2 linked regions of the Lacibacter sediminis genome follow. Each later gene encodes a partner of the first gene's protein in a complex. Links are inferred from orthologs where the notes say so. Each region holds a gene or a part of one and is shown on either strand. Other genes may lie near its edges. The genes, in order: hisF and hisH.

Region 1 (15,213 bases):
GTCGCACTCTTCAACATTCTGTTCTTTTTTGAACTGATCAATGCTTATGATCTTTCTTCTTCAGATCCATTCCGCATTTGCTGCATTTACCGGGCTTGTTACTTTTAACATCAGCATGCATAGGACATACATAAGTTTTTGCCACTTCTGTTTTTGTTTTCTCTTTTGATTTCACCAGGTCCATTCCGCATTTGCTGCACTTGCCGGGTTTGTCACTTGTAACTTCAGGATGCATGGGGCAGCTGTAAGTTTTCATGACCTCGGTTTTCATTTGTTCTTTTTTCGACATGTTCAGGTCCATACCGCATTTACTGCATTTGCCGGGCTTGTCGCTTGTAACATCTGCATGCATGGGACAGCTGTACGTTTTTGTTACATCTTTCTTCATCTGTTCTTTTTTAGAAAGCTCCAGTTTCATGCCGCAAACCGGACAGTTGCCTGGTTTTTTTGCAGCAACAGAATCATGCATTGGGCAGGTGTATAATGTAGGGTGAGGCCCTTTATCTTTCTTGCCTGCTTTTTCCTGGGCAACTATGTTTACAGAAACGATGGTAAATACTGCCATCAACAGTAATTGAAACGTTTTCATGTTGTTGTTTTTTAAAGTGAAGAATAGAAGCGGTATATATGCAAATACCAATAGCCCGGCAACATGATTGCCCGGCTTATACAAACGAAAAGAATTAAATACGGAATGTGCAGTTGCGGATATAAGCAGCTAATTGCGGACTTCGTGGAGGTGCGTTGCTTAGAGGGAATTGTTCTGTTACAGAAGGAATGACAACGAGGTTGTAAACAGGATGCGATACAGGTATAGCTGTTGCTAATGAAAGTGTAAGTTCAAATGCGGCTGCAGTTTTCTGATCTTTTTCAATTTTTAATTGCTTTTGTTCATCTTTACAGCAGCCGTTCTTGCCCTTACCATCTTTTTCCATCCCGCAATTGTTGCAGGTGTTCTTCTCATCATTGTGGCCAATACTCCAGTCCACCAGTTTATCCATGCAATAATGCATTTGCAACGTGGCTCCGCTGGAGGTGCTGATGTAGAGAAAAGATAATATGGCTACTACGAGCTTTTTCATCTGAAATGCTAAATTACCAACATTTCTTGCGAATCGGTATGAAAATGTACTGACAATAGTCAGTTGGCTTGAATTTTAGAGTTTACTTGTATTAATTTTTACACTGATTATGCATGCACGACAGTTACATTCAATTCGGGTTTATCCAGCAGGAATGCGGCCATCTCATCATTCATTTCAAAGCCTTTCTCTACCGTGTACATGCCCACTTTCCAGTTATCCTTTGGCTCGTATAAATTGAATTTCAGATTGCTCTTGCCGGGATTTTTCTTTACGTTCTTCTCCATAAAGCTTACCATCTCTTCGGTGAGGAAACGTGGTTCAATATCAACAATGAGTTGTTTGGTCATGGTACGTTTTACTGTTTCAAGCAACAGCACCTGGTTGATCTTGAATTCAAAGTCATCGTCTTTGTTCCAGCGTGTTTTAAATACACCTGTCACAAACACAACTGCACCGGGAGTGAAATGATCTTTGAACTTGACGAAGTCTTCACCAAATAAGGCGAACTCTGTATTGCCGGTGTAATCTTCAATCATACAAATGCCAAACTGCTTTCCTGTTTTGGTTACACGTTGGTTATGTGAAGTAACGAGGCCAGCTAAACGAAATGTCTGGAATGGATTTGCATGTAACAGAATGGCTTCTTTAAATTCATTAAAATCACTAAGCGGTGTGATCTTGTAATGTTGCATTTCAAATTTGAAATGATCTAATGGATGTCCGCTGATAAAAATGCCCGTGATCTCTTTTTCATGATCCAGTTTTTCTGTTAATGTCCACTCTTCACAGTTTACAATTTTTGGTGTAGGAATTTCCATCATCATACTTTCACCAAACAAGGTGTTGGTATTGCTTTGCACATTCGCCTGGAAACGGTTGCCGAAGTTGATGATACGTTCCAATGTGTTTACTGTATCACCCGGCATCACATGAAAGTATTGTGCACGATGATATTCTTTGAAGCAATCGAATGCGCCGCCGTACACCAGACTCTCCAGTGATTTTTTATTAACCGTACGTTGGTTGACACGCTTGATAAAATCAAACACATCTTTATATGGTCCTTTCTTTTCACGTTCTTCAATAATACTGTCAATGGCTGCTTCGCCTACGCCTTTTAATCCACCTAATCCAAAACGGATCTCACCGGCTTTGTTCACTGCAAAACCATTTTGTGATTCATTGATATCAGGGCCAAGTACTTTAATGCCCATGCGTTTACACTCTTCCATAAAGAAGGTGATCTTTTCAATGGCACCGGCGTTGTTCAACACCGCACTCATGTATTCGCCGGGATAGTGTGCTTTTAAATAAGCTGTTTGATAAGCTACAAACGCATAACAGGTAGAATGCGATTTATTGAAAGCGTATTGTGCAAACGCTTCCCAATCGGTCCATATTTTTTCCAGTTTATCTGCTGGATGCCCTTTTGCAGTAGCACCATCAATAAACTGTTTTTTCATTTTATCCAGTACTGCTTTTTGCTTTTTACCCATTGCTTTACGCAGTACGTCGGCATCACCTTTACTAAAGCCACCTAATTTTTGTGCAAGCAACATCACCTGTTCCTGGTAGACAGTAATACCATAAGTTTCATTAAGGTATTCTTCCATTTCAGCAAGATCATAGCTGATCGCTTCCTTTCCATGTTTACGATCAATAAAGTTGGGGATGTAGGCAATAGGGCCGGGACGATACAAGGCATTCATCGCAATCAAATCACCAAACTGATCGGGCTTTAACTCACGCAGGTACTTTTGCATACCCACACTTTCAAACTGGAACGTACCAATGGTAGAGCCATGTTGATACAGTTCAAATGTTTTCGTATCATCCAATGGAATATTGTCGATTTCTATTTCTACTCCATGATTTTGTTTGATGAGCTGCAAGGCATTTTTCAAAATGCTCAATGTTTTCAAACCAAGAAAGTCCATCTTGATAACACCTGCATCTTCAATTACACTTCCTTCAATTTGTGTTAACCAGAGTTCAGATTCTTTCGAAGTACAAACAGGGATTAAATCTGTGAGATCTCTTGGTGCAATGATGATACCTGCTGCGTGAATACCTGTGTTTCGAACAGACCCTTCTAAAATTTCTGCTTCATGCAAAATTCTCGAAGGCAAATCATCGCCGGCATAAACCTGCCTGATCTTTTTCACCATTTCCAACTCATCAGGACCAAAGGCTTCCTTCTCTGCTAAACTTTTTTCGCCGGTGAACGGTGCATGTAACACTCTCTTCAACGAAACACCTGGACGTTCGGGAACCAGCTTCGATAAAGCACGGCTCTCAGCCAATGGCAGATCCATTACACGGGCAACATCGGCAATACTACTCTTCGCTGCCATGGTGCCATAAGTGATGATCTGCGCCACCTGCGCTTTACCATATTTATCAACGACGTAATCAATTACTTTTTGTCTTCCTTCGTCATCAAAGTCCGTATCAATATCCGGCATTGATTTACGATCAGGATTCAAGAAACGCTCAAACAGTAGATTGTATTTAATAGGGTCGATGTTCGTGATGCCGATACAATAAGCCACCACACTTCCTGCAGCTGAACCACGACCAGGCCCAACAAACACACCCATATCACGACCGGCTTTAATGAAATCACTAACGATCAAAAAGTAACCGGCAAAGCCCATTGTTTTAATGGTGAACAATTCAAAGTCTATACGTTCTCTTGTGGTTTCTTCTATTTCATGATAACGTTCTTTTGCACCGATATAAGTAAGATGTTTCAGAAACTCCCATTGATTCAGGTTGGCATCATCATGCACCTGGAATTCTTTTGGAATAGGGAAGGCCGGAAGCAGAATATCTTTCTTCAGATTAAGTACTTCGATCTTATCAACGATCTCATTGGTATTGTCGATGGCTTCGGGCACATCTTCAAATACCTTTTTCATTTCTGCAGTAGTCTTGAAATAAAATTGATCATTGGGAAACGCAAAGCGTTTGTTCTTCACATTCACATCATCATCAGAAAATTCACGCAGGGCAGGAGTGCTTTGTTTTTCGCCGGTGTTGATACACAACAAAATATCATGCGCATTGAAATCGGTTTGATCCACATAATGCGAATCGTTACTTGCAATAACTTTTACATCATACTTCTTTGCAAACTTCAACAGCACCGCATTCACTTTATCCTGCTCGGTCATGCCGTGGCGCTGTATTTCTACATAATAATCTTTCTGGAAAATATTCAGCCACCACTTGAATTCGTTCTCTGCATCTTCTTCACTTTTATTCAGGATCATTTGTGGCACCATGGCACCAAGACAACAGGTGGTTGCAATTAATCCTTCGTGGTATTTATGAATGAGTTCTTTATCAATACGTGGATACTTGCTGTACATGCCTTCTATAAAACCAAGCGATGTAAGTTTTACAAGATTTTTATAGCCCTGTTCATTCTTAGCCAGCAATACCTGGTGATAACGATGATCCCGCTGTTCTTTGCTGAAGGTTTTTATATGCCTGTTTTCGGTTAAATAAAATTCGCAACCAACAACGGGTTTTACTTTCAAAGAACCATCTTCATTTTTATGCTTGTAAGCTTCGGCCACAAACTGGAAGGCTCCAAACATATTACCATGATCGGTGATGGCCAACGCCGGCATACCATCAGTAATGGCTTTATTGTATAATGAACCGATGGAAGCGGCTCCATCGAGCAGAGAATATTGCGTGTGAACGTGTAAATGGGAAAATTTAGTCATAGTCAGGCGTCAAATTTCGTTGTTCTCAATCGAAAAAAAGCGAATAAGAAATCCACAAAATGAACGTTTTAGATAAAACAACGGGTGAAAATTTGTCAGCAATCCCTCAATAGCTATCTTTAACGGATAGACGATTTGGCTCGTTTCTTGATGAAAAGGGGCTGCGTCGCTACTTTTGCGCCGTTGGATAAATTCAATACCATGATTAGACATTTGCTTACATATCTGTCTGCCATATTACTGCTCACCAGTTGCAGTACGGTAAAGAATGCGTTTCAGCCGAAACAGTCTTCAACCGCATCCGCAACAGTTGAAGAAAAAAATGAAGTGCGACCTGAATACAAACGTGTACGCACAAGTTCTTCTACATCAACTCCGCAATCAAGTATTTTTCAAACAAAGGATGTTGCTTCTTACAGCTCATCACTCGAATTATTTTCGCTCTCACAGTTCAAATATGCCATCCGTTTAGATGTGCCGGTTGAAACAATCCAGAACAAATCATTATACGAGTTGATCGATAACTGGTGGGGTACGCCTTACCGTTTAGGCGGCACTACACAGAAAGGGATCGACTGTTCTGCTTTTGTACAAACATTGATGATGGGTGTTTTTGCTATGCAGTTACCACGCACGGCCCGTGAACAGAAAGAGATGGCTTCGTGGATACCAATGGATGATCTGAAGGAAGGTGATCTGATATTCTTCAATACACGTGGTGGTGTGTCGCATGTAGGCGTGTACCTGCATAACAATAAGTTTGTGCATGCATCCACATCGGGTGGGGTTATGATCAGCGATCTGAATGAAACCTACTGGAGCCGGAAGTTGCTGGGAGCAGGGCGGGTATTACAAAATAGTTCACCCAAACCATAAACATTATCTTTGTAACGAACCTGGCTTCAACTTGACTTGAAGCCTTTTTTATTTGAACAAATAGATATTCCATATTTAAATACAGGTTGATGAAATTTCACAGACTGTTGGAAATATGGCATACCTCGCCCAGATTTAATATATGTTGACGAAACGCATTATTCCCTGTTTAGATATTAAAGATGGCCGCACGGTAAAGGGCACCAACTTTGTTGACCTGCGTGATGCCGGCGATCCTGTTGAACTGGGTGCCTTGTACGCCCAACAGGGTGCAGATGAACTGGTGTTTCTTGATATCACCGCTACAGTTGAGAAACGCAAAACCTTAAGCGAATTGGTAAAGCGTATTGCACGTCATGTGAACATCCCATTTACAGTTGGCGGTGGCATCAGCACTGTGGAAGATATGAGCGTACTGCTCAATTCCGGTGCTGATAAAGTGAGTGTAAATACAGCGGCTTTTAAAAATCCTCAACTCATCAATGATATTGCATTGGCTGCAGGCAGTCAATGTTGTGTACTGGCAATCGATACCAAGAAAGAGGAAGACGGCGAATGGTATGTGTACCTGAATGGTGGCAGAACCAAAACCGAGATGAAATGTATTGATTGGGCCAGGCAGGGTGTTGATCTGGGTGCAGGTGAAATTCTGCTCACCAGTATGAACAACGATGGCACCAAGCAGGGTTTTGCATTGGATATTACTAAGAAACTGTCGGTTGAGTTACCAATTCCGGTAATTGCCAGCGGTGGTGCCGGAACAATGCAGCATTTTGCAGATGTTTTTGAACTGGCTTACGCTGATGCAGGATTAGCTGCAAGTATTTTTCATTTTAAAGAAATTGAAATTGCTGACCTGAAAACATACTTGAAGGAGAGAAATGTTGCGGTAAGGATTTAGCTTTGCGGAGCAAGACAATAGAGATACAGATAACACGGGTAAATGCGGATTAAACGGATTTGATTTAGATCAGTAATATCTTTTCAATCGGCGCTATTAGTGTTTCAATCAAATAAATAATAAAAATCAACACGTTGAAACCAGATTTTTCGAAATACCACGATGGACTGTTACCGGCCATCATCCAGGATTATAAAACCAGTAAAGTATTGATGCTTGGTTTTATGAATAACGAAGCATTTATTAAAACCGAAGAAAGCGGCAAGGTGACATTTTATAGCCGCAGTAAGCAACGACTTTGGACAAAGGGCGAAGAAAGCGGCAACTTTTTAACCGTAAAACAGGTGTTGCTCGATTGCGACCAGGATACCTTGTTGATCAAAGCTGAGCCGGCTGGTCCAACCTGCCATACGGGTGCCGATACCTGCTGGAGCGAAAAAAATCACAGCGACGACTTTTTATCGTATTTAGAAGAGATCATCGAATTGCGCCGGAAAAGTACGGACGGTAAAAGCTATGTAAAAAGCTTATTCGATAAAGGCATCAATAAAATTGCACAGAAGGTGGGGGAAGAAGCAACCGAAATTATTATTGAAGCAAAAGATAATAATGAGGAGCTTTTCTTAAACGAAGGAGCAGATCTGCTCTTCCATTTTATCGTTTTATTAAGGGCGAAAAATGTTTCTTTGCAGGATGTGATCTACGTTTTAAAACAGCGTCATTCTCATTCAGATTAATACTATGAAATCTATTTTAACGATATGTTTGTCGCTTGTGTTTGCGCTGCAACTGCAGGCACAGCAATCCTTTCAGATCAAGGGAGCCATCAGAGGTGCCAAAGAAAATGCAAAGGTGAGTTTGCGTATGGATGGTCAGGATACCGAAGCACTTGCTGAATCAACAGTTAAGAACGGCAAGTTTGAACTGAAAGGCAACATCACCGAAACAGCACTCTATGTGTTGAGTGTTGAAGGTGGTAAACAGAACCTTGGAATTTTCCTTGATCCGTCTGTTGTAACCATAAATGCCCATGTTGATTCTTTACAAAAAGCTGTGGTAAATGGATCAAAAACGAATTATGATTTTGTACGTTTCCGTCAGCAGTTCGACCCTTATTTTATGAAGCTTGATGGTTATGGTAAGCAATTGCAAAACCCGGCCATGCAAAGCAAACAGGATTCTATTTACAATCTTGTGCGTAATCTTGTAACCGAGATCAACAGCACAGCTGATGCTTATATTCAGAAAAATAATCAATCGCCTGTAACACCTTTGTTGTTGTATGTGATCTATAGTGTGTTTCAGCAGCCTGATGTGTTAGACTCTAACTATGCAAAGCTTTCTGAAGTGGCGCAAAAGAGTTTTTATGGTCGCATGGTGGGTGGCATTGTAAAAGAAAATAAGATCGGTGCTATTGGTACCGAAGCCATTGACTTTACACAAGCTGATACATCGGGTAATCCAATATCACTTCAATCGTTTCGTGGCAAATATGTATTGGTTGATTTTTGGGCGAGTTGGTGTGGCCCTTGCCGCATGGAGAATCCAAATCTTGTTGCTGCATACAACAAATTCAAGGCAAAAAATTTTACGGTGTTAGGGGTTTCACTTGACCGTGACCGCAGCAAGTGGCTGGAAGCAATTGCACAGGATGGCCTTGCATGGACACATGTAAGCGATCTGAAATTCTGGAGTAACGAAGCAGCACGTATTTATAAGATCACGTCTATACCACAAAACCTGTTGATCGGCCCCGATGGAATGATCATTGGTAAAAATCTACGTGGAGAAGAACTTCAGGTACGATTAGAAGAATTGTTCAAATAAAGTAAGCATGAAAAAATTGTTGACAGTTGTGCTTGTATTTGCTTTTGTAAATGCAACAGCACAAGAAAAAAAATTTACTGTAACAGGTACTTTGCCGCCTGCAACGAAGAAGTACAATGTATTGCTGAGCTGGAATAACGGCAACGGAGCCGAAGAAGCAAAAGTGGAAAACGGAAAGTTCACCATCAGTGGTGAGATTGACGAACCTGTAATGGCCACATTGATGTTGCAGGAAGCAAATCCACCGGCAGGTAAAGGATTTGACATGACGGAATACCGCCGCAGCAACCTTACTCTTTTTCTTGATGAAGGAACCATCACCATTGTTTCAAAAACATGGTTGAGCGAAGCCGAAGTAAAAGGCTCAGCTATTGTAAATGATTATTACAAATACCAACAGCAAACAAAAGGGTTAAAAGAACTGGAAGATAAGATTGGTGATGTTTATTATGAATATAACAAAGCGAAGAACAGCACAGCTGCCAATCAGTTGATGGAAATGTTCAAGGTTCACCAGGAACTGATCCACGCAGAACAGTTGAAGTTTGTAAAAAACAATCCGTCTTCACCTGTTTCTTTGTACATGGCGGAGCAGGCTCTGGGTTTTGATATGGATGCAGCGAAAGGAGAGCCATTATATTTATTGCTGAATGAAAACCTGCGTAGTTCGGGGAAAGGGAAGCGTTTACAGGAAATGATCAATGTTGGAAAGAAATCGATGGTTGGCGTAGTAGCTGCCGATTTTACACAACCAACTGCTGATGGAAAGAACATTTCACTCTCATCGTTTCGTGGTAAATATTTATTGGTTGATTTCTGGGCAAGCTGGTGTGGTCCCTGTCGGGCGGAAAGTCCAAACCTCGTGAAGGCATACGAAAAGTATAAGCCAAAGAACTTTGAAATTTTTGGCGTTTCACTCGATCAAAGTAAAGACAAATGGTTAAAAGCAGTTAAAGATGATAAGTATACCTGGCCGCAAGTGGGTGATATGAAAGGATGGGAAAATGCAGCCTCACAGCAGTTTGGCATTTTAGGTATTCCGTTTAATATGCTGCTTGATCCAAACGGTGTGGTGATAGCAAGAAATTTAAGAGGCGAAGCGTTGGAGAAGAAGCTGGAAGAAATATTGAAGTAAAGAGACAAGACGCAAGAAAGAAACTCAAGAAACAAGTTACAAGTATAAGAAAAGCCGGTGTTCAAAATGAACACCGGCTTTTCTCTTGTGCCTTGAACCTTGAATCTTGTTCCTTGGTTCTTGTGCCTTACAATTTTATTTTTTTGCTTCCACAGTTGATTTCGGATCAAAGTATGCTTTACTGTAATTGGCTCCCCATAGGTCATAACGTTTAAACTGAACAAGCAAACGTTTTTCAAAATCGGCAGCATTACGTTTTTCTTTTGCTGTCCATAATACTTCACTCAATGCAGCCATGCGGGGGAAGATCATGTATTCAATTTTACTGCTGTTGTTCATGTATTCGGTCCATACATTGGCTTGCGCACCACGTACATATTTCGCCTGCGACTCAGGTAATTCTTTTGGAATTGGCTCATACGTATATACTTTTTGTACAGTTGTAAAACCTCCAATGGTTACTGAATCTTCATTTGCAGTTTGTTTATGATCGAAATACATGTGACTGCCCGGTGTCATGATAACATAATGATTTTCTTTTGCAGCAGCAATACCGCCCGCTTCACCACGCCAGCTCATCACCTGTGCATTTGGTGCAAGTCCGCCTTCCAGAATTTCATCCCAACCAATAATTGTTTTACCCTTGGCGTTGAGGTATTTTTCAATACGCTGAATAAAATAACTCTGCAGTTCGTGTTCATCCTTCAGCTTCAGTTCTTTCATGCGCTTCTGGCAATTAGGGCATTGTTTCCAATGTGTTTTCGGACACTCATCGCCACCAATATGCACATATTTCGAAGGGAAAAGTGAGATCGTTTCATCCAATACATTTTCAAGGAACTTGAATGTTTCATCTTTACCTGCACAAAACACATCATCAAACACGCCCCATGTTTCCTGCACAAATTTCACACGGCCCTTTTGTGCCTCCTGTACTGTTTTCAACGAAACCATATTTAACGGAATTTCTGTTGTCCTGTTGGGGAAACAACTTAATGACGGGTAAGCAGCAATCGCTGCACTGCCATGCCCCGGCATTTCAATTTCCGGAATAACTTCTACAAAACGGCTTTTTGCATAAGCCACCACTTCTTTAATTTCTTCCTGTGTATAATAGCCGTCATGAGGTTTATTGTCGTTGCCTTTTCCGGGGTAACGACCAATGATGGTACCATTGCGTTTGCTGCCAATATTCGTAAGCTCAGGGTATTTCTTGATCTCAATACGCCATCCCTGGTCTTCCGTTAAATGCCAATGGAAAACATTGATCTTATGCAAAGCGAGATAGTCGATATATTTTTTTACAAATGATACCGGAGCAAAATGACGACCCACATCGAGATGCATACCACGGTAATCGAAACGGGCTTTATCAAATATCTTCACAAAAGGAATTGCAGCAGTTCCGTTTTGTTGAACAGGCAATAATTGAATGAGTGATTGTACTGCATGAAAAGCAGATTCATCAAAATTTGCTTCGATGCGGACACCGCTCTTACTTACGTTTAAACGATAAGCTAATGCACCACCTGTAGGCATGCGTGTTGAAGAAAAAACAATATCAGCCTTGCTGCCTTTTGCCTGCACAGCTTCGATGTTGTAATACTTTTTTAAGTATTCTGTTAGATAGTTGGTAACTGCATTTGCGCCATCACCATCAGGGAAATTGCTGCTCCAGGTAATCTTTTGTTTTAACGTGTACGTTCCTTTTTCAGGTTGTTTCATTTCGTATGGCTGCGGAATAATACTAATTTCCTGCGCCGAAACAATAAGCGAACAACTGACAAACATGATCGATAAAAACCTTTTCATCTGCTGGTTTGATTTTGTTTAGGGGTTATAAATAATGACTGAATTTATTTTAAAACAGGTAACACAATGTTTGATCCGTTCTTTGCATCGTGCCATATTTTGATGGTACTTTTGATGTAATCTTTTGCATTTGCTTCGTAAATATTTACAAACTGCTGCGGGTTACGATCTACTAACGGGAACCAACTGCTTTGAATCTGAATCATAATGCGATGCCCTTTTTTGAATGTGTGTGCCACATCAGGTAATTCAAATTTCACCTTCTCAACTTTGTTTGGAGTAAAAGCAGCTGGTGTTTCAAAACTGTTACGAAAGCGTCCACGCATTACTTCGCCACGCACCAACATCTGATAATCGCCCATTGGATAACTTCCGCCACCTAAGCGACCTGCTGCTGATGCAGAACCCGGATAACTGAAATCACTAGGGAATACATCGATCAGCTTCACCACAAAATCTGCATCAGTTGTTGAAATACTGGTAAGCAAATCAGCAATCACTGTTCCTGCAAGTGTAACATCTTCCGTTAAGATTTCTGTTTGAAAAGAAAGTACATCTGTACGGCGATTGGCAAAACGCTGATCATCGGTCATGTAAGCAATGGTTCTGCTGAAATGCACATCTTCTGTGTAGGGAACAGGCTTGGCAGGATCACTCACATACTCGGAAGAACTATTGGATGAAGTTGGTTTGTTCCAGCTCAAGCCGCCATTTGGTTGTAAGAACATCGGTGTCATTTTTACATTGGCAGCAGGCCATTGTGTAAACTTGCGCCATTGATTTTCGCCGGTGAAGAAAATCGTTGCTTCAGCAAGTTGATCAATATTCGCTTTGCCTTCAAGATGATGCATGAAGAAAGGCAATTCAATTTCATTTTGATAATAAGTAGAAGTGTTGCTCTCGAATTTTACATTACCTAAACTGGTGCCATCGCCTCTGCTCCACTGCCCATGATACCATGGACCCATCACAATACGGTTGTTATTCTTTGCCTTCTTTTCAATGGCTTCATACGTGCGCCATGCGCCAAAGCAATCTTCTGCATCAAACAAGCCACCTACAACAAGTGTTGCTGTATGGGTCGGTACATTGTTGACGAAGTTGCGGATGTTACGTGCTTTCCACCAATCATCATAATTGGGGTGTTTATACATCTCATGCCAGAAAGCAATACTGTCGCCAATAAGTGTTGCAAGATTTTTTGTAGAGCCGGCTTCTAAATAGAATTTATAAGCGTCTCTTGTTGGGAATTGAAAACCCGGCGAACCAACTGTTGTTGGTTTTGGACGAGGCTTGCCGAAAGATGAATAAAATGAAAATCCATCCATTTGAAAGAAGGCGCCGTTGTGATGAAAATCATCACCCATAAACCAATCGGTAACAGGAGCCTGCGGACTAACTGCCACAAGCGATGGATGATTACTCAATGCAGCAATGGTAGAATAGAAACCCGGATAGGAAATTCCAAATATGCCCACCTTCTTATTGTTGTTCGGAATATTTTTTGTCAACCAATCAATAGCATCATACGTGTCACTTGCTTCATCAAACTCAGTTCCTTTTTTGTTGGGGTTAAAGGGACGTACATCCATAAACTCACCTTCACTCATCCAACGGCCACGAACATCCTGGATAACGATGATGTAATTGCGGCGCATATAATAACGCCATTGATTATCCCAGAAAGCACGGAAGTTATTTTCACCATAAGGTGCACAGGAATACGGTGTGCGATTCATTAAAATGGGATGCGCTTCACTGTTATTCTTTGGTGTGTAAACAGCGGTGAATAGTTTAATGCCATCCCGCATGGGAATCATGATCTCTTTCTTTGTATAGTTATCACGTATCCACGCAGAATCCTGGAGGTTGAGTGTTTGCGAGCTGAGCGATAAAAAACAGAAGAGCGATAGTAGTGTGAATGCAAGTTTTCTCATGCTAACGATTTAGGCACGAAAGTTATTGAATTTGGCTGAGACCAGTCCACCGGTTATATATTCGGTACAATCGGTTGCACAGCCTGCAACTGCTATTAAAAACGCTGTTCGGCAATCACATTCCACTTGCCGGGAGTGAGTTTAAGAAGAGAAATGCTATTCACTTCAAACTGCTCATCAAATGGCTGCCGTTTGAAATGATCCCATGCTTTGTTAAAATCGCCGGGCTTAATATCCCTGTTGGCAATGGTTACATGAGGGTGAAAAGGACGGTCATCCGGCTTGATCTCATCGTGGAATGGTTGAATAAAATGATCTTCCACAGCTTTTCTCAGACTACCTAACTGATGATTTTCTTCAACGGCTGCAAAAATTACCCTGTTGCTGAAATGGGAGAATTGCTGAAGATGGATATTGAAAGGTGGGATTTTTGTTTGAAAAGAATGAATGGTGTTAATCATTAGTTGCTCCTTTTCATTCAGCAACCAGAATGGTGGGATGAGTGTGACGTGTGCAGACGATTTTAGTGCTACGGTGCAACCAAAACGATCTCGCATCCATAATTTGTATGCCTGTATCTTTTTGTCGATCTCAGGTGAACAAAGTACAGCGATGTAAAACATACTGTGAGATGGTTGCTGATTGTTCATTTATTTTACTGGTAAGCTTGCATTTTGCAAATGAAATTAATACCTTCTGCTATTATTCATCTAAAATTATTCCCATGTCGGCAGCAGCTAAATCTGTTTTTTATTTTGGTCTGTATCTTTATGTGGTTGGTCTGACATTGGTGCTAGCACCCGATTCTTTGCTTTCACTTACGCAGATGCCTGCAACTAAAGAAGTATGGATAAGAGTGGTGGGCTTGATTGTAATTGCTATAGCTTTTTATTATCAACAAAGTGGCAGTAAAAATATTGTCAGCTTTTTCCCTCTAACTGTAGCGGCACGTATTTTTATATTTTGCGGGTTCGTTGCATTTGTGTTATTAAAATTAGCTTCGCCAATGTTAATTGGTTTTGGCATTGTTGATTTACTTGGTGCAATCTGGACCTGGCAGGCACTAAAAAAGTAGCAGATGTATTTTGGGGATTGTTAGCAGCTGGAGTTAAAACAATTTCGGTATTTCATTGATAAACGTCACTACGCTCATCCATAACATCACAGCTACAACCATCCATCCGCTCCAAAGTAACCATGCAGGATGTTGGTAATATGGTAATTTTCGTTTCATCATCACCCATAACATCAATCCCAATGAAAACGGAAGTATAAAACCATTGAGAGTTCCTACTACAATCAAAATAAAAACAGGCTTGCCCCAAAATAAAAAGATGCCTGTTGAGATAAGGATAAACAGAACGGTGGCGAGGCGTTGCTGACGATTAAAAACAGGATGTAATGTTTTTAAGAATGTAATCGAAGTGAAAGCAGAACCAACAACAGAAGTGATGGCTGCACACCATAACACAATGCCAAATATTTTATAACCCAACGTGCCTGCTGCTGCCTGGAACACGGATGCTGCAGGATTTGCTTCATTCAACTGAAAGCCCTGATTTAAGATGCCATACACTGCAAGGAATAATAAAATACGCATGGCGGCTGTCAATACAATACCATTCACCGCACTCCGTTTCACCTGTTGCATACTAAGTGTTGCTGATTTATCTTCCAGTAAACGGTGTGCACCTGCAAAAGTAATATAGCCACCAACGGTTCCGCCAACTAATGTAACAATGGAAGTGAAGTTGATTGTAGAAGGTATAACTGTGCGATGAACAACAGTTGCAAGAGGAGGTTCTGCATAAAATACAACATACAACATAAGACCAAGCATAACAATGCCGAGGATCTTTACAAAGAGATCCATCGACTTTGCAATATCTTTCGATAGAAAGAT
Region 2 (15,287 bases), 300 kb from region 1 along the record:
GACAATGTTGCAAGAAGGACTTTTTTCATATGACAAATTTTTAATTGTTAGATTAGACCTAGACGTTTGCAGCGCAGCAAACCGGCCCGGCAAACCTCATAGGTCTGATCACTCAAAAGTAAACAACCATTAGTATAATTTGTTACATGTAATGCTTCTTTGAAAAAAAATTTGATTATTTAACTGTCATACAACATCTTTGCAACACAATGAACAAAGCAATTGTAAATAATCAGTGGTGGTGGCATACAACTCTAAGGGGTCTGTAATGCTATTACTGTGATTGTTCCAATCATATTCAGACCCCGAAGTTTTTCGGGGTTTTTTATTTGCTGAAACTGAAAAGAATTAAACGGATCATGAAGAAAATTAAGATAGAAACGACCTGCAAAAAAATGCTGGCAGATGTATTTACACCTGTTGGCATTTACCTGCGGCTAAGGGATCGGTTCAGAGATACCATCTTGCTCGAAAGTACAGATCATCATGCAGCAGAAAATAGCTGGTCGTTTATTGGCATTAACGCCATTGCGGGAATGGAGATTACTTCAACAACCAGCATTGAATTTAAACTGCCGGGACAAAAACCTGAACGTATTGCAATCAAGCAACCAACCGAAGTGCCACAGCAGTTGTTTGACTTCATGAATCATTTTGAAGCAAGTGGTGATTGCAAGGAAGCAAAGTTTGCACAAGGGCTTTATGGTTACACCACCTACGATGCTGTTCAATTCTTTGATACCATCAAACTGAATGCAGAGCGAAAAGATCCAGCTGCAATTCCATTAATGCGTTATCGTCTTTACCAATACATCATTGCCATCAATCATCATAAAGATGAATTGTTCATTTGTGAGAATAAGATCGCAGGTATTGAAAGTGATGTGGCTGTTGTTGAAAGTTTGATCCGCAGTAAAGATGTTCCTGTTTATCCGTTTGCGGTGAAAGGAGAAGAAAGCTCCAATGTTACCAATGAGGAATATGTAGAGATGGTGAAGAAGGGCATTGCCAGTTGTCACAGAGGCGATGTGTTCCAGATCGTATTGAGCAGAAGATTTCAGCAATCTTTCACTGGTGATGAATTTAATGTGTACCGTGCATTGCGCAGCATCAATCCTTCTCCTTACTTGTTCTTTTTTGATTATGGTGATTATAAGCTGATGGGTTCATCACCTGAATCCCAGATTATCATTAACAATGGAAAAGCAGTTGTTCATCCGATAGCCGGGACATTCAAACGTACAGGTGATGATGAAATTGATCAACGTGAAGCCGCTCGTTTGCTGGAAGATGCAAAAGAAAATGCAGAGCATGTAATGTTGGTTGATCTGGCAAGAAACGATTTGAGTCGTGTGTGCGATGATGTAAGTGTGGCACATTACAGACAAGTACAGTATTACAGTCATGTGATTCACCTGGTGAGTGAAGTGATTGCAAAAGTTCGTCCTAATTCGAATCCGTTTGAATTATTAGCTAAAACATTTCCTGCAGGTACATTAAGTGGTGCGCCAAAGATCAAAGCCATGCAGTTGATCGATGCAAATGAACCAACTGCACGAAGTTATTATGGCGGTGGCATCGGCTTCATGGGTTTTGATGGAAGCTGTAATCATGCGATCATGATCCGTACGTTCATGAGCCGACAAAATAAATTGGTGTATCAGGCGGGAGCAGGTGTAGTTGCTGCAAGCAAACCTGAAAGTGAATTGCAGGAAGTGAATAATAAATTGGGAGCGTTGAAAAAGGCAATTGAGTTTGCAGTAAGTATTAGTTAATAGTTGATGAACATTACAATAATGAAAATTTTAGTATTCGATAATTACGACAGCTTTACTTATAACCTTGTTCACCTGGTGGAGAAGATCACACATATAAAAGTGGATGTGCATCGCAACGATCAGATTCCATTAGAGAAGGTGAAGGACTATGATAAAATTATTTTATCCCCTGGTCCGGGTATCCCTGAAGAAGCGGGATTGTTATTGCCGTTGATCAAAGAATATGCTGCAACAAAATCAATTCTTGGTGTTTGTTTAGGTCACCAGGCAATTGGCGAAGCATTCGGTGGAACGTTGACGAATCTTTCAACCGTATTTCATGGAGTAGCAACACCGATTAAAATCCAAAATCCAAAAAATCCAAAACCCAATGGCGTGTTGAATGGACTTTCAGATACAATTGAAGTCGGTCGCTATCATAGCTGGGTGGTGAATAAAGAAGGTTTTCCTGTTGATCTTGAAATTACAGCTGAAGATGAAACAGGAATGATCATGGCCTTGCAGCATAAAACATTTGATGTGCAGGGTGTGCAGTTTCATCCGGAAAGTGTGTTGACGCCAGTAGGAGAGACAATACTTCGTAATTGGTTGAAGGCTTAATTTGAAAATGAGTGAATTTGAAAATTTGAAAATGAAAAAAATACTTCAGTTACTGTTTGAACATAAAAGCCTCGATCGTCATCAGGCGAAAGATGTACTGTTGAATATCGGGAAAGGTGTTTACAACGAACATGAGATCACTGCTTTCATGACGGTGTATCTTATGCGCAGCATTACCATTGAAGAGCTGCAGGGTTTCCGTGATGCATTGCTGGAGCTTTGTGTGCCGGTTGATCTCAATGGACATGCGGTGCTCGATATTGTTGGTACAGGTGGTGATGGAAAAAACACCTTCAACATTTCTACGCTTTCCTGTTTCATTGTGGCAGGTGCCGGACAAAAAGTTGCCAAGCATGGTAACTACGGCGCATCAACCATCAGTGGTGCAAGTAATGTGATGGAGCAATTGGGTTATAAATTCAAAAACAATGTTGATCAGTTGAAACGTGAAGTGGAAGAAGCCAATATCTGTTTCATGCATGCACCGATGTTTCATCCTGCATTAAAAACAGTTGGGCCTATCCGTAAGAACCTCGGCATGCGTACCTTTTTTAATATGCTTGGGCCAATGGTGAATCCTGCAAGTCCGGCGTATCAACTGGTGGGAGTATTTAGTTTAGAGATGGCAAGGGTCTATAATTATTTGTTGCAACAGACAGGTGGTGCATTCACCATCATTCATAGTCTGGATGGATACGATGAAATATCATTGACGAACGATACCAAAGTGATCACAAATAAAGGTGAATTTATCATGACGCCTGAACAGTTGGGCAAACGCATGGTGCAGCAAACCGATATTCACGGTGGTAACAGTATTGAAGAAGCAGCAAAGATCTTTACAAAGATTTTGAGTGGTGAAGGAACATGGGCACAAAATGCAGTGGTGATGGCGAATGCAGCAATGGGTTTGTATTGCACCGGTGCTTATAAAACCTATGATGATGCGTTTGGAGCTGCAGTAGAAAGCTTAGAAAGCGGAAGAGCAAATGATTGTTTGAAAAAGTTAATTGAATTGCAATAAGTACCAGGTAGTAAGTATTAAGTTATAAGCATGAATATTCTAGATAAAATAATAGCACAGAAACGGATTGAAGTAGAGGAGCGGAAATCAAAGACGAGCGTAGCAGAATTGCAGCAGCGACCATTGTATGCAAGGCCGGTTCTTTCATTAAAGCAGTTTCTGCTCGATGATTCGAAGACGGGTATTATTGCAGAGTTCAAACGTCAGTCGCCATCAAAAGGTGTGATAAATGGTGAAGCAGATGTGGTGGATGTAACAACTGCTTACACAAACAATGGAGCATCCTGTTTAAGTGTGCTGACTGATGAAGAGTTCTTTGGTGGCAGTACAGATGATCTGCTGAAAGCAAGGGTGAATGAAATTCCTGTCTTAAGAAAAGACTTCATCGTTGATGAATACCAAATTACGGAAGCAAAAGCAATGGGTGCTGATGTAATTTTGCTCATCGCTGCCTGTTTAACGCCTGCAGAAGTGAAACGATTGGCGACATTTGCCAAATCGCTTGGACTGGAAGTGTTACTGGAACTGCATGCAGAAGAAGAGCTGGAGCATATTTGTGAAGAAACAGAGATCGTTGGTATCAACAACCGTAACCTAAAAACATTTGAAGTGGATATTGAACGTAGCTTGCGGATGGCAAAACAGATACCGTCAGATAAAATAAAAGTAGCAGAGAGCGGTATCAGTTCCGTTGAAAATATATTGTTGTTCAAAGCAAACGGCTTCAGGGGATTTTTGATTGGTGAGAATTTTATGAAAGAAGAAAACCCCGGACAGGCATTTGAACAATTCACACAACAATTAAAAAAGCAGAAGCATGAATATTAAAGTTTGCGGTATTACCCAATTGAAACAGGTACAACAGTTAGAAGGATTGGACATTGATTTTGTCGGGTTTATTTTCGACAAGGATTCTCCACGTTATGTTGAAGGGAAGTTGGATAAGAAAGAGATCAAGAAAGCGGATTACGACATGAAGAAAGTAGGTGTGTTTGTAAATCCTTCTTACAGTGACATCCTTGATGCGATAGAAGATTATGGTTTGGATGTAGTGCAATTGCATGGTGAAGAAACACCTGAGTTTTGTTCTGACCTGAATGAAGATGTGGAAGTGATCAAAGTATTTCATATTGATGAATCAGTAAAAGATATTGATGCATTGGTAGCGCCTTATGACGAAGCATGTGATTATTATTTGTTTGATACGAAGAGTGGTAATCAGAAAGGTGGCACAGGCAAACAATTCGACTGGGCTGTAATTGAAAAAAGCAAAATTGAAAAACCGTTTTTCCTGAGTGGTGGTATCGGTATTGAAGATGTAAAACGGATCAAAGCATTCAAGCATCCTGATTTTTATGGCGTGGATATTAACAGCAAAGTGGAGAAAGCACCGGGTGAAAAAGATATGAGTTTAGTGCTGCAGTTTAAGTTGGGAATGAAATAGTGAGTTCTGCCGTCTGACGCCCTAGTCTTACGGATTGGAGATGGCCATTCGAAACGATTGCTTTTGTTTACAACCAACCCTTTAAAGCAGAGCTTATGAGAATTAAAGTTTGCGGCATGACGGATCTTGCACAAATGCAACAATTGGGCGAGATGGGTGTTGAATTTGCCGGTATGATCTTTTATCACAAGTCACCAAGGTTTGTGTTGAAACATTTAACCGGTGTGCAGGTGAAACGGGCAAAGCTGAAAGTGTACAAGGTGGGTGTGTTTGTCAATGCGTCGTATGATGAGATCATTAATCATGTGGAGAATTTCGGGTTGGACATGGTGCAGTTACATGGTGATGAAACACCGAAGTTCTGTGAAAAGGTGAGTGATTATATTTCGCTGATCAAGGCATTTCGTATCACAGAGGATGATAATATTCCCTGGAAGATCAAAGATTATGTGGAAGCGGTGGATATGTATATGTTTGATACGATGGGTGCCGGTTATGGGGGAACAGGAAAGAAGTTTGATTGGAATATGCTGAAGGGATTGACTATCGGTAAACCGTTTTTTTTAAGCGGTGGCATTGAGCCGACCGATGCAGCAGCCATCAAAGAATTTGTAAAAGAGGAGGTAGCGAAGGATCTCTTTGCATTGGATATGAACAGCAAGTTTGAAACGATGCCCGGTGTGAAGGATATGGAATTGGTGAAGAAGTTTGTGGGAGAGTTGAGATGACAAGGTTGAAACACAGAGATACGGAGGCGCATAGCATGAATCTATGTAAACGAAGGTTTTTGGACATCAGCTTTGATAAACAACTATTATGAAAAAGACTATTTGTTTGTTGATCTTGTTTTACGCCAATTATGCGGTTGCTCAATTAAGAGTCGAAGAGTTGACCAACGATTCTTTGTTGAAACTATTTATTTGTCAGCAAACAGGAAAGCAATATAAGAATGTGCATTTTGTAACTGGAAAGGAGTTGAAAGAAAAGAAACAGATTGCCGAGAATTCAATATTTGATTCCATACAAAGCATACAAAAAATAACTACTGACTTTAATAATGATGGTAAGTTGGATTTGGTTGTTAGTTATGCTGAAAGAATGCTGTTTCAAAAGTATTTCGATGGGTTTAATATCACGGCAATTGTATCTAATCCATCGGGTAATTACGATGTAAAATATCTTTGGCAACGATATGAGCATTTTATTGGGAGTGTTGTTAGATTGTTGAATGGGGATAATCATTTCATTTTGGCAAGACTTTTCCAAGAAAAAAGGAAAGAAGTTGTTCGGTTTGATACGCTTAATTATTATCAAGGGGAGTTCGTGAATGTGGGTAGTAAATGTAACAAAGGGTTTGATAGCATTAAGTATTACACTTCCTCAAATTGGGTTTCATCGTCGTATCGGTACAGCCATCTTACTTTGTTTGCTAATGGAGTCATTCGAAGGGAAGATTTTGAAATGGGTAAAAAAAAGATTTATCAATTCCAGTTAGAACAAAGAATATTTGATAGCATAAATAATTTGATTTGCCAGGTTAACCTTTGGAAGTTGGAAGATAGTTTTGAAATGGAAAATATTTACGATGCTGGAACTTCTCACCTGGTAATTAATTATAAAGGAGGTGTAAAAAAGATTGATGATTATGGACACTGGGGAAATTTTGGATTGGGAGCTTTATATAAGGCTTTGAATAGATTAAGCAGTGAGGCCCAATGGACTTTATTGATTCCGCCGAAAATAGAATATCAACCTCGGAAAATAGGAAAGCTTAATTGATGCTTTTTGCACAACCGATGAAGGGATTGCGACGCAACAGTTGATGCCATGAAAAACAAAAGCTGGTATCATTAAAATATAAAACGATGGAAACAACATATCAAAAACCTTCTTTGCAAGGTTATTACGGAAAATTCGGTGGAGCGTATATCCCTGAAATGCTGCATCGGAATGTGGAGGAGCTGCAGAGCCGTTACCTCGATATTATGAGCGATGCTGCTTTTCAAAAGGAGTTCAGGTCGTTGCTGAAAGATTATGTCGGTCGTCCCACGCCGTTATTTTATGCAAAGCGGTTGAGCAAACAATTCAATACCAACATTTGGTTGAAGCGGGAAGATCTTTGTCATACCGGTGCGCATAAGATCAATAATACCGTTGGACAAATTTTGCTGGCTGAACGTCTCGGTAAAAAACGCATTATTGCAGAAACAGGTGCGGGGCAACATGGTGTGGCAACAGCAACGGTGTGTGCGTTGAAAGGTGTGGAGTGTATTGTGTACATGGGCGAAAAAGATATTGAACGCCAGGCGCCGAATGTGGCCCGTATGAAAATGCTGGGTGCAAAAGTTGTGCCTGCAACAAGCGGCAGTAAAACATTAAAGGATGCAACGAATGAAGCCATTCGTGACTGGATCAATAATCCGAACGATACACATTATATCATCGGCAGTGTGGTAGGTCCGCATCCTTATCCTGATATGGTGGCGAAGTTTCAAAGTGTGATCAGTGAAGAAATGCGCTGGCAGTTAAAAGAGCATACGGGTAAAGATTTGCCAACGCATGTAATGGCATGTGTGGGTGGCGGCAGTAATGCAGCCGGTGCGTTCTATCATTTCTTAGATGAATTGAGTGTGCAGTTGATCGCTGTTGAAGCAGCAGGTCATGGTGTGAATAGTGGGCTAAGTGCAGCAACAACACAACTTGGTAAGCCGGGTATTTTGCATGGCAGCAAAAGTTTGTTGATGCAAACTGCAGATGGACAGGTGGTGGAGCCGCATAGTATTTCGGCAGGATTGGATTATCCCGGCATTGGTCCGATGCATGCAAATTTATTTGAAAGTGGTAGGGGTGTATTTTTAAGTGCAACAGATGAAGAAGCATTGGATGCGGCGTTTGAAGTCAGTAAGCTGGAAGGAATTATTCCGGCGTTGGAAACAGCGCATGCGTTTGCAGTGTTGCATAATTATAAATTTAAAGAAGACGACCAGGTGATTATTTGTTTGAGTGGAAGAGGAGATAAGGATTTGGCGACGTATATGAAAGTAATGGAGAGTTGACTTGACCTCACCCCAACCCTCTCCTTGAGGAGAGGGAGAAATGTCACTCCGAAATTTAAATTTATGTCAGACTCACACAACGATAATTTGCATAAAGGTTCCGTTGGGAAGTTATTTGAGTATGCCAGAGACTTGCGAAAGAATGAAACGGTTGCAGAGGATTTATTGTGGAGGAACTTGAGAAGCAGAAAACTGGATGGACTGAAGTTTAGGAGACAACATCCGCTTGATAAATTCATTGCTGATTTTTATTGTCATGAGAAGAGATTGGTGATTGAGGTGGATGGCTCAGTGCATAATAGCAGAGACGCAAAGGAAAGCGACGAGGGAAGAACGTACGAATTAAAAGAATTGGGAATTATGGTGCTTCGATTTAGAAATGAAGAAGTGCTAAATGATATGAGTTTGGTGTTGAAAAAGATCAGAGAGTTTGTTGAGAATATGCCTGATAAGAAATAGAATACCAGATTATAAGTACAAAAGAAACATTATAAACTAAAAGCCTGGCTTCCTTCTCCTCGAGGAGAAGGTGCCCGAAGGGCGGATGAGGTTATGAGCAGAATTAAAACATTATTCGACAGAAAAAGCAAGAACGTTCTCAATGTGTATTGCACAGCAGGTTATCCTCAGTTGAACAGTACAATTGAAGTAATGAAAGCGTTACAGGAAAGCGGTGCCGACCTGATTGAACTCGGTATGCCATATAGTGATCCATTGGCAGATGGTCCGGTGATACAGCACAGCAGCACCATTGCATTAGCAAACGGTATGACGATCGAAACGTTATTTGTCCAATTAAAAGATGCACGAAAAGAAATTAATGTGCCCATCATTTTAATGGGTTACATGAATCCTGTATTGCAATATGGCTTTGAACGTTTTTGTAAGGATGCGGCAGCGGTTGGTGTTGATGGTTTGATCTTACCTGATCTTCCGGAGTATGAATTTGAAACAGAGTATGGTTCAATCATCAAAGCAAATGGATTAGATTTTATTTTCCTGGTGACACCTGAGACAAGTGATGAGCGTATTAAAAAGCTAGACAGTTTAAGTACTGGTTTTTTATATGCTGTTTCTTCTTCTTCCACAACAGGAAGTAATAAGAATATGACCGATGTAAATGCGTATCTGCAAAAACTAAAAGCGATGCAGTTGAAAAATCCTTTGTTGGTTGGTTTTGGTATTAAAGACAAAGAAACGTTTGATAAGGCTTGCGCAAATTCGAATGGTGCTATTATTGGTACTGCCTATATTAAAGCATTGGAAGGAACGAATGATGTTGCAGGAGCAACGAAACAGTTTTTGGCTGGAGTGTTAGGTTGAGCGACAAACGGGACTCGAACCCGCCACCTCGAGTTTGGGAAACTCGCACTCTACCGGATGAGCTATTGTCGCTAATGATAAAAGAAAGTTACTATGAATTTGGCAATTGTAAAATACAACGCAGGAAATATTCAATCGGTGCTGTTCGCATTGGAGCGGTTGGGTGTTGATGCAAAAGTGACGGATGATCAGGATGAATTGTTTGCTGCTGATAAAGTCATCTTTCCCGGTGTGGGGGCTGCACGCAGCGCCATGGATAGTTTGAAGGAGAAAGGGTTGGATGCGATCATTAAACAACTGAAGCAACCGGTATTGGGTATTTGTGTGGGTATGCAGTTGCTGTTTGAGCATTCAGAAGAAAATGATACAGAGTGCCTGGGTATTATTCCTGCGAAAGTGAAATTGTTCCGCAGCGAAGAGATCAGTCCTGATATTCCGATCAAAGTGCCGCAGGTGGGCTGGAATGACATTTACAATTTAAAGACTGATCTATTTAAAGATGTGCCTGAACACAGCTATGTCTATTATGTACATAGTTATTATGCAGAAATGAATCCATATTGTATTGCAACATCAAACTATGGATTGGAGTATGCAGGTGCAGTACAGAAAGATAATTTTTATGGCGTACAGTTTCACACAGAGAAGAGTGCGAAAGTGGGTGAACAAATTTTAAAAAACTTTTTAGACCAATAGTATGCAGATCATACCAGCCATTGATATCATCGACGGGAAATGTGTGCGTTTAACAGAAGGTGATTACGCTCAAAAGAAAATTTACAACGAACATCCTTTAGAAGTAGCAAAAGAATTTGAAGGAGCAGGATTGCAGCGTTTGCACCTCGTTGATCTCGATGGAGCAAAAGCTGGTGCTGTCAAGAACTGGAAAGTGCTTGAGACGATCACTTCTAAAACTTCACTCATAATTGATTTTGGTGGTGGTATTAAGCAGGAAGAAGATGTGAAGATTGTTTTGAATTCAGGTGCAGCATTGGCTACAGTTGGGAGCATTGCGGTGAAAGATGAAACAAAGTTTGTCAGCTGGTTGCAACAATTTGGTGCAGCGAAATTTTTATTGGGTGCTGATGTAAAGAATGAAAAGATCGCTGTGGGTGGTTGGTTAGAAACAACAGATATCTGGATCTACGATTTTATTGAAAAATATATCAATCATGGTGTGCAGCAGATCTTCTGCACCGATGTAAGCAAAGATGGTCGTCTCGAAGGCCCATCAACAGAACTTTATAAAAACATCCTTCAGAAATTCCCTCAACTGCATTTCATTGCAAGTGGTGGCGTAAGTTCCATGAAAGACTTGGATGAATTAGCTGAGATCGGCTGCAATGGAGCAATCGTAGGTAAAGCCATTTACGAAGGAAGAGTAACATTGAATGAGTTGAAGAAATTCAGTTAAGTTATTTTCTTCCGAAACGTTTCTTCACCACATCCACTAATTGCAAGGCATCAGGTGTAAGTTTTAGCGCAAATACAGTCGCAGTAAATATTGTTGCAAATAAACTGCTGCGCAATACAATACCTATCCAGCCTGTCATATTATTTAAAGCATAATAACTGATAAAGTAAGCGATGATTCCGGTTGCAAGTGCAAGTACAGTTTTTATACTGAACGGTTGCAGGTTGTAACGTTTCCATAAAAATGTATAACGAACGGCGTTGTAAATGATGAAAGCAACAAGGTTGGCGTAGGCGCTTCCTTCAATACCAAATTTTTTGATCAAGACATAGTTTAAAGGCAAGCTGATCGACAATAACAATACACCCGTAAGAAATTCAAATTTCCATTGTGTAGAGGTCATTATGATCTGCGAGTTTACCCCTGTACCTGAATCAATAATTCTCGATATGCCGAGAATAAAAACAACAGCAAGTCCGGTACTGTATTGTGATTGAATATCCAGTAAACGAAATGCATCTTCAATGTTGAGCCATATTCCTCCAAAGATAAACAGTGCAGCAACTAAGAGATTAATTGAAGATCGTTTGTAAATACGGTTGATCTCCTGCATGTTTTTATCTTTCCACGCCTGCGATAAAGCAGGAAGTGTAATGGAGATCATACTACGTTGCGGTATCTGGATTAAATTTGCGATGTAGGAAGAGAGAGCAAAGATGCCTGTGGGAACAAGCCCCATTAAGCTCGCAATAAAAATACTGTCCATTACCTGCGATAAAATAAAAATGACCTGCCCCGAAAAAACAAATGCTGCAAGGGTGATCATCTTTGCTTTGAACTTCTTTGTTACACGACTTGCCGTAAATGTAAAATGGAGTTGACCGTTCTTCTTCAATGAAATGGCGAGTAGTATTGCAGTAATGAGAAAGCTGAATGAAAATACTTTAATAAACAGATCAAAGCTGAGCCAGTTGAAAAGGTATAACGTAATCAGTATGGTTGTGATTAACCTGAACCCTGTTTCACGGAGAAAAGCCGGGTAAATGGTTTTCCTTGCGTTGTTACTTAATGTTTCAAGAATGGTAAACAACAGCAGTCCCAAGCCAAAGGGGAATACCCACTTGTAATAATCAACAAACAAAGGCGAGCGACCGGAAAATTTTTGCACGATCAACGGTTCAAAAATAAGTCCGCCAATCACTACCAAACAGAAACCGCCAATTACTGTTACAAGTACCCACGTTGCTAAATCATTTTCTTTTGGATCAAGATTGTCTTTGTAGTAAGGAAAAAATTTGTAGATAACCGATATTGTTCCAAGACTGGCAACCGCATACATGAGCTGACCTACATCAAAAAACAAGCGGGTAAGTGCATATTCTTCGGGAGTGAAGATGCCGTTTTTGGTGAAAAGCCAGGTATTGATAAAACCAACAAAAAAGCCAATGTAAATAACAATGCTGGAGATAATGGCTTGTTTCCTGATTTGTCCCATGAGTGGCCGAAGATATTATTTTACTTTTTTATAAGTAACATAAAAGTTCTTATCCATCAGTTTGCTGATGTCTTCACCTTGTTTAAAATTGGTACGGAATTTCTGCCAGTTTTCAGTAGCCAGCAGCAAACCATATTTTGGATTGCTGTTGCCGGGCAATCGAATAGGCATATTAAAACCTTTCACGCAATTCGTCCAGCGGTAATATAATAACTGTGTGTTGTTTTCTGTAGTAAGAAAATATTCCAGCGTTGGTACCTGGGTAGTACGCAGGTATTGATCAAACATTTTATCGAGGTTGTATCCTGTACGTTTCGAAATAAAATCTTCGATCTCTGCGCCTGTAACAGTTTTGTGGTAGTATTTCTCATTCATATCACGTAAAAGCATGCGAAAGCTGCTTTTGTCGCCAATAATCTGGCGCACCATATGAATCATATTAGCCGCTTTTGGATACATATCACCACTTCCTTCTTTGTTCACATTGTATTTGCCAACAATCGGAATATCGTTACGGATATTTCTGCGCACACCCTGCACATAAGCATCACCTGCCTCTGTGCCAAAAATATAATCAGTGTAAAGTGTTTCGCTGTAATTGGTAAAACCTTCATGCACCCACATATCGGCAATGTCTTTGCTGCTGATGTTGTTTCCATACCATTCATGACCACTTTCATGAATGATGATGAAATCGAATTTCAATCCCCAGCCAGAACCACTGAGATCGTTCCCTTTATAACCATTCATGTATTCGTTGCCGTAAGCAACGGCACTTTGGTGTTCCATGCCAAGATGATTACTTTCTACCAGTTTGTATCCGTCCTCATAAAAAGGATAGGGGCCAAACCAATATTCAAACGCACGAAGCATTGGCTTCACCTGTTCAAATTGTTTTTTAGCTTTATCAAGATTGTAATCGAGAACATAATAATCAAGATCAAGTTTTCCTTTCTCTCCATTCAATGTATCGCTGAAATGTACATACTTGCCTACGTTCATTGTTATATTGTATAGATTGATAGGTTGCGTTACAACCCATGTCCACACTTTGTTTCCTTTTCCATCTGCCACTACGTTTTGTAATTTTCCGTTTGAAACATTCATCAACGTGTCAGGAGCAGTTATGCTGATGCTTACACCATTATCCGGTTCGTCGCTTTGGTGATCTTTGCATGGCCACCATACACTTGCACCCAAACCTTGACATGCAACATTGATCCATGGATTTCCGTTCTTGTCTTTTTTCCAAACTACCCCGCCATCCCAGGGAGCACGTAAAGCCGGCTTTGGTACACCATGATAAACAAGGTAGAGTTGATGCAGATCTTTATCGGCAGTTAACACTTTGGGCATTCTGCGTTTGGGCATTTCAATATACCATGCATGTCCGTCACGGCTGAAATTCACAGGAACTCCGTTTAAGACAGCACTATCAATGACCAATGGATCCTGCAGATCGATCTGCATACGGTTGCCTTTCTTCTTCACCAATTTAAAGGAAATTGTATTGCTGCCACTAATGGTAAAATTCTTAAAGTTGGGGGTTACAGCTAAATCATACTTCACCACATTCCACCAGGCACGCTCAGGAGTTATGGAGCCACGTAATGTATCTTGTTTCGTAAGTTTTTCGTTATTATGAAAAGATTGCGATTGAACAAGTACGGATTGAAATAACAGGAACAGAAATAAGCTGAGGTAAGCTGATAAATTCTTTTTTTGCACCGGATTTATATTTGAGCCTAAATTTAGCTGTAATTCTTTATGCAGAAAGCGAAAAATAAAAGAGAAGTAAGAATGGTAAGCAAAATATTGCTCCCGGTAAGCGCATTTACTCATTTTTTATTTATCATTCTTCATTTTTCATTTTTAGTCCTCCTTTCCTGCGGCAAAGCCAAAAAGAATGAGCAGAATATTTTTCGTTACAATGAAGTAAGCGGTATCAGTTCACTTGATCCTGCATTTGCCAAAAGTCAATCTGTCATTTGGGCAACGCATCAGTTATACAACACACTCGTTGAAACAGATGATCAACTAAACATTGTTCCTTCGCTGGCAAAAAGCTGGCTTGTTAGTGATGATCGCCTGCAGGTAACTTTTTATTTACGTGATGATGTGTTCTTTCATGATCATAGCGCCTTCCCGAATGGAAAAGGACGAAAGATGACGGCGGCTGATGTGGTCTATAGCTTTCAAAGGTTGATGGATAAGAGTACAGCAAGTCCTGGTGCATGGATATTCAACAACAGGGTTGATGCAGCAACAGGTTTTACTGCTGTTGATGATACAACATTCCGTATTACGGTGCTGCGACCTTTTGTGCAGATACTTGGTGTGCTGAGTAATGTGTATTGTTCCATTGTGCCAAAAGAAGTGGTAGAGAAATATGGACCTGATTTCAGACGCAATCCCTGCGGTACAGGGCCTTTTCAATTCAAGGCATGGGAAGAAGGTCAGGCGTTGATTCTTGTAAAGAATAAAAATTATTTCGAAAAAGATAGTGCAGGTGAAAGTTTACCTTATGTTGATGGTGTGAAAGTGAGTTTTCTTGATAATAAGGCGAGTGAGTTCATGGAATTCAGGCAGGGGAACCTTCATTTCATTAATGATATTGATGCTTCGTTTAAAGATGAGGTGCTGAATAAAAAAGGTGAGTTGCGTGCAGAATGGAAGGATAAAGTGGTGCTTAATAGACATCCATATCTCAATATTGAATATATCGGAATACTGGTTGATTCAACTAATCCGTTGGTGAAGAATTCTCCATTGCGGTTAAAGGCAATAAGGCAGGCGATCAATTATGGATTTGACCGCAGAAAGATGATGCTTTATCTCCGCAACTCTATAGGAACTGCTGCTGAAAGTGGCTTTGTGCCAACAGGTTTGCCAAGCTTCGATTCAACGATTGTGAAAGGTTATTCGTATGATCCTGCAAAAGCAAAAACATTGTTGCAGCAGGCTGGTTTTAACTCTATGAAAGATGTGCCGGAGATAAAACTATTGACGATTCCTATCTATGCTGATCTGGGTAGTTATATTGCCCGGCAGTTGCAGGATATTGGTTTGAATGTAAAAGTGGAAGCGGTGCAAAAAAGTTTATTGCTTACCCAAACATCAAAAAGCGAAGCGCTGTTTTTTCGTGCAAGCTGG

Evidence for each region.
Region 2: the proteins of hisF (region 1) and hisH are in contact, whole or in part, in a crystal structure (PDB 6RU0), measured with the Thermotoga maritima proteins. The link is inferred for Lacibacter sediminis from one-to-one orthologs. Residues at the interface, in WP_004080486.1 of Thermotoga maritima: Met1, Leu2, Ala3, Arg5, Ser40, Glu41, Asp45, Glu46, Ala70, Glu71, Ile73, Asp74, Ile75, Pro76, Phe77, Asp98, Lys99, Ser122, Gln123, Glu161, Thr195, Leu196, Asn247, Arg249, Glu251; in WP_004080484.1 of Thermotoga maritima: Asn15, Arg18, Arg22, Arg117, Leu118, Pro119, His120, Met121, Gly122, Trp123, Asn124, Asn134, Gly135, Tyr136, Tyr138, Val140, Tyr158, Glu180, Lys181, Ser182, Ser183, Lys184, Ile185.

The regions. Positions count from the first base shown.
Region 1 is NZ_CP060007.1:2,117,472-2,132,684, forward strand. What follows is about bases 4,953-7,719. They hold hisF (imidazole glycerol phosphate synthase subunit HisF), read left to right. Parts: upstream 4,953-5,840; coding sequence 5,841-6,599; downstream 6,600-7,719. Other genes in these bases: H4075_RS09045 (C40 family peptidase), read left to right, coding at 5,024-5,698; hisIE (bifunctional phosphoribosyl-AMP cyclohydrolase/phosphoribosyl-ATP diphosphatase HisIE), read left to right, coding at 6,734-7,336; H4075_RS09060 (TlpA disulfide reductase family protein), read left to right, coding at 7,341-7,719. Outside these bases: H4075_RS21675 (heavy metal-binding domain-containing protein), read right to left, coding at 38-589; H4075_RS09035 (HYC_CC_PP family protein), read right to left, coding at 684-1,082; dnaE (DNA polymerase III subunit alpha), read right to left, coding at 1,190-4,822; more of H4075_RS09060, read left to right, coding at 7,720-8,426; H4075_RS09065 (TlpA disulfide reductase family protein), read left to right, coding at 8,434-9,561; H4075_RS09070 (beta-N-acetylhexosaminidase), read right to left, coding at 9,697-11,373; H4075_RS09075 (CocE/NonD family hydrolase), read right to left, coding at 11,418-13,310; H4075_RS09080 (2'-5' RNA ligase family protein), read right to left, coding at 13,406-13,933; H4075_RS09085 (hypothetical protein), read left to right, coding at 14,035-14,385; H4075_RS09090 (NRAMP family divalent metal transporter), read right to left, coding at 14,419-15,213.
Region 2 is NZ_CP060007.1:2,413,683-2,428,969, forward strand. The notes cover bases 8,279-11,119. They hold hisH (imidazole glycerol phosphate synthase subunit HisH), read left to right. Parts: upstream 8,279-9,318; coding sequence 9,319-9,921; downstream 9,922-11,119. Other genes in these bases: H4075_RS10340 (endonuclease domain-containing protein), read left to right, coding at 8,279-8,361; trpA (tryptophan synthase subunit alpha), read left to right, coding at 8,455-9,225; hisA (1-(5-phosphoribosyl)-5-[(5-phosphoribosylamino)methylideneamino]imidazole-4-carboxamide isomerase), read left to right, coding at 9,923-10,639; H4075_RS10365 (lipopolysaccharide biosynthesis protein), read right to left, coding at 10,641-11,119. Also shown: H4075_RS10295 (DUF2147 domain-containing protein), read right to left, coding at 1-29; H4075_RS10300 (anthranilate synthase component I family protein), read left to right, coding at 360-1,775; H4075_RS10305 (anthranilate synthase component II), read left to right, coding at 1,797-2,378; trpD (anthranilate phosphoribosyltransferase), read left to right, coding at 2,410-3,402; indole-3-glycerol phosphate synthase TrpC, read left to right, coding at 3,433-4,230; H4075_RS10320 (phosphoribosylanthranilate isomerase), read left to right, coding at 4,220-4,846; H4075_RS10325 (phosphoribosylanthranilate isomerase), read left to right, coding at 4,942-5,574; H4075_RS10330 (hypothetical protein), read left to right, coding at 5,663-6,625; trpB (tryptophan synthase subunit beta), read left to right, coding at 6,712-7,902; more of H4075_RS10340, read left to right, coding at 7,966-8,278; more of H4075_RS10365, read right to left, coding at 11,120-12,134; H4075_RS10370 (M1 family metallopeptidase), read right to left, coding at 12,150-13,862; H4075_RS10375 (ABC transporter substrate-binding protein), read left to right, coding at 13,902-15,287. UniProt on the Escherichia coli protein: IGPS catalyzes the conversion of PRFAR and glutamine to IGP, AICAR and glutamate. The HisH subunit catalyzes the hydrolysis of glutamine to glutamate and ammonia as part of the synthesis of IGP and AICAR.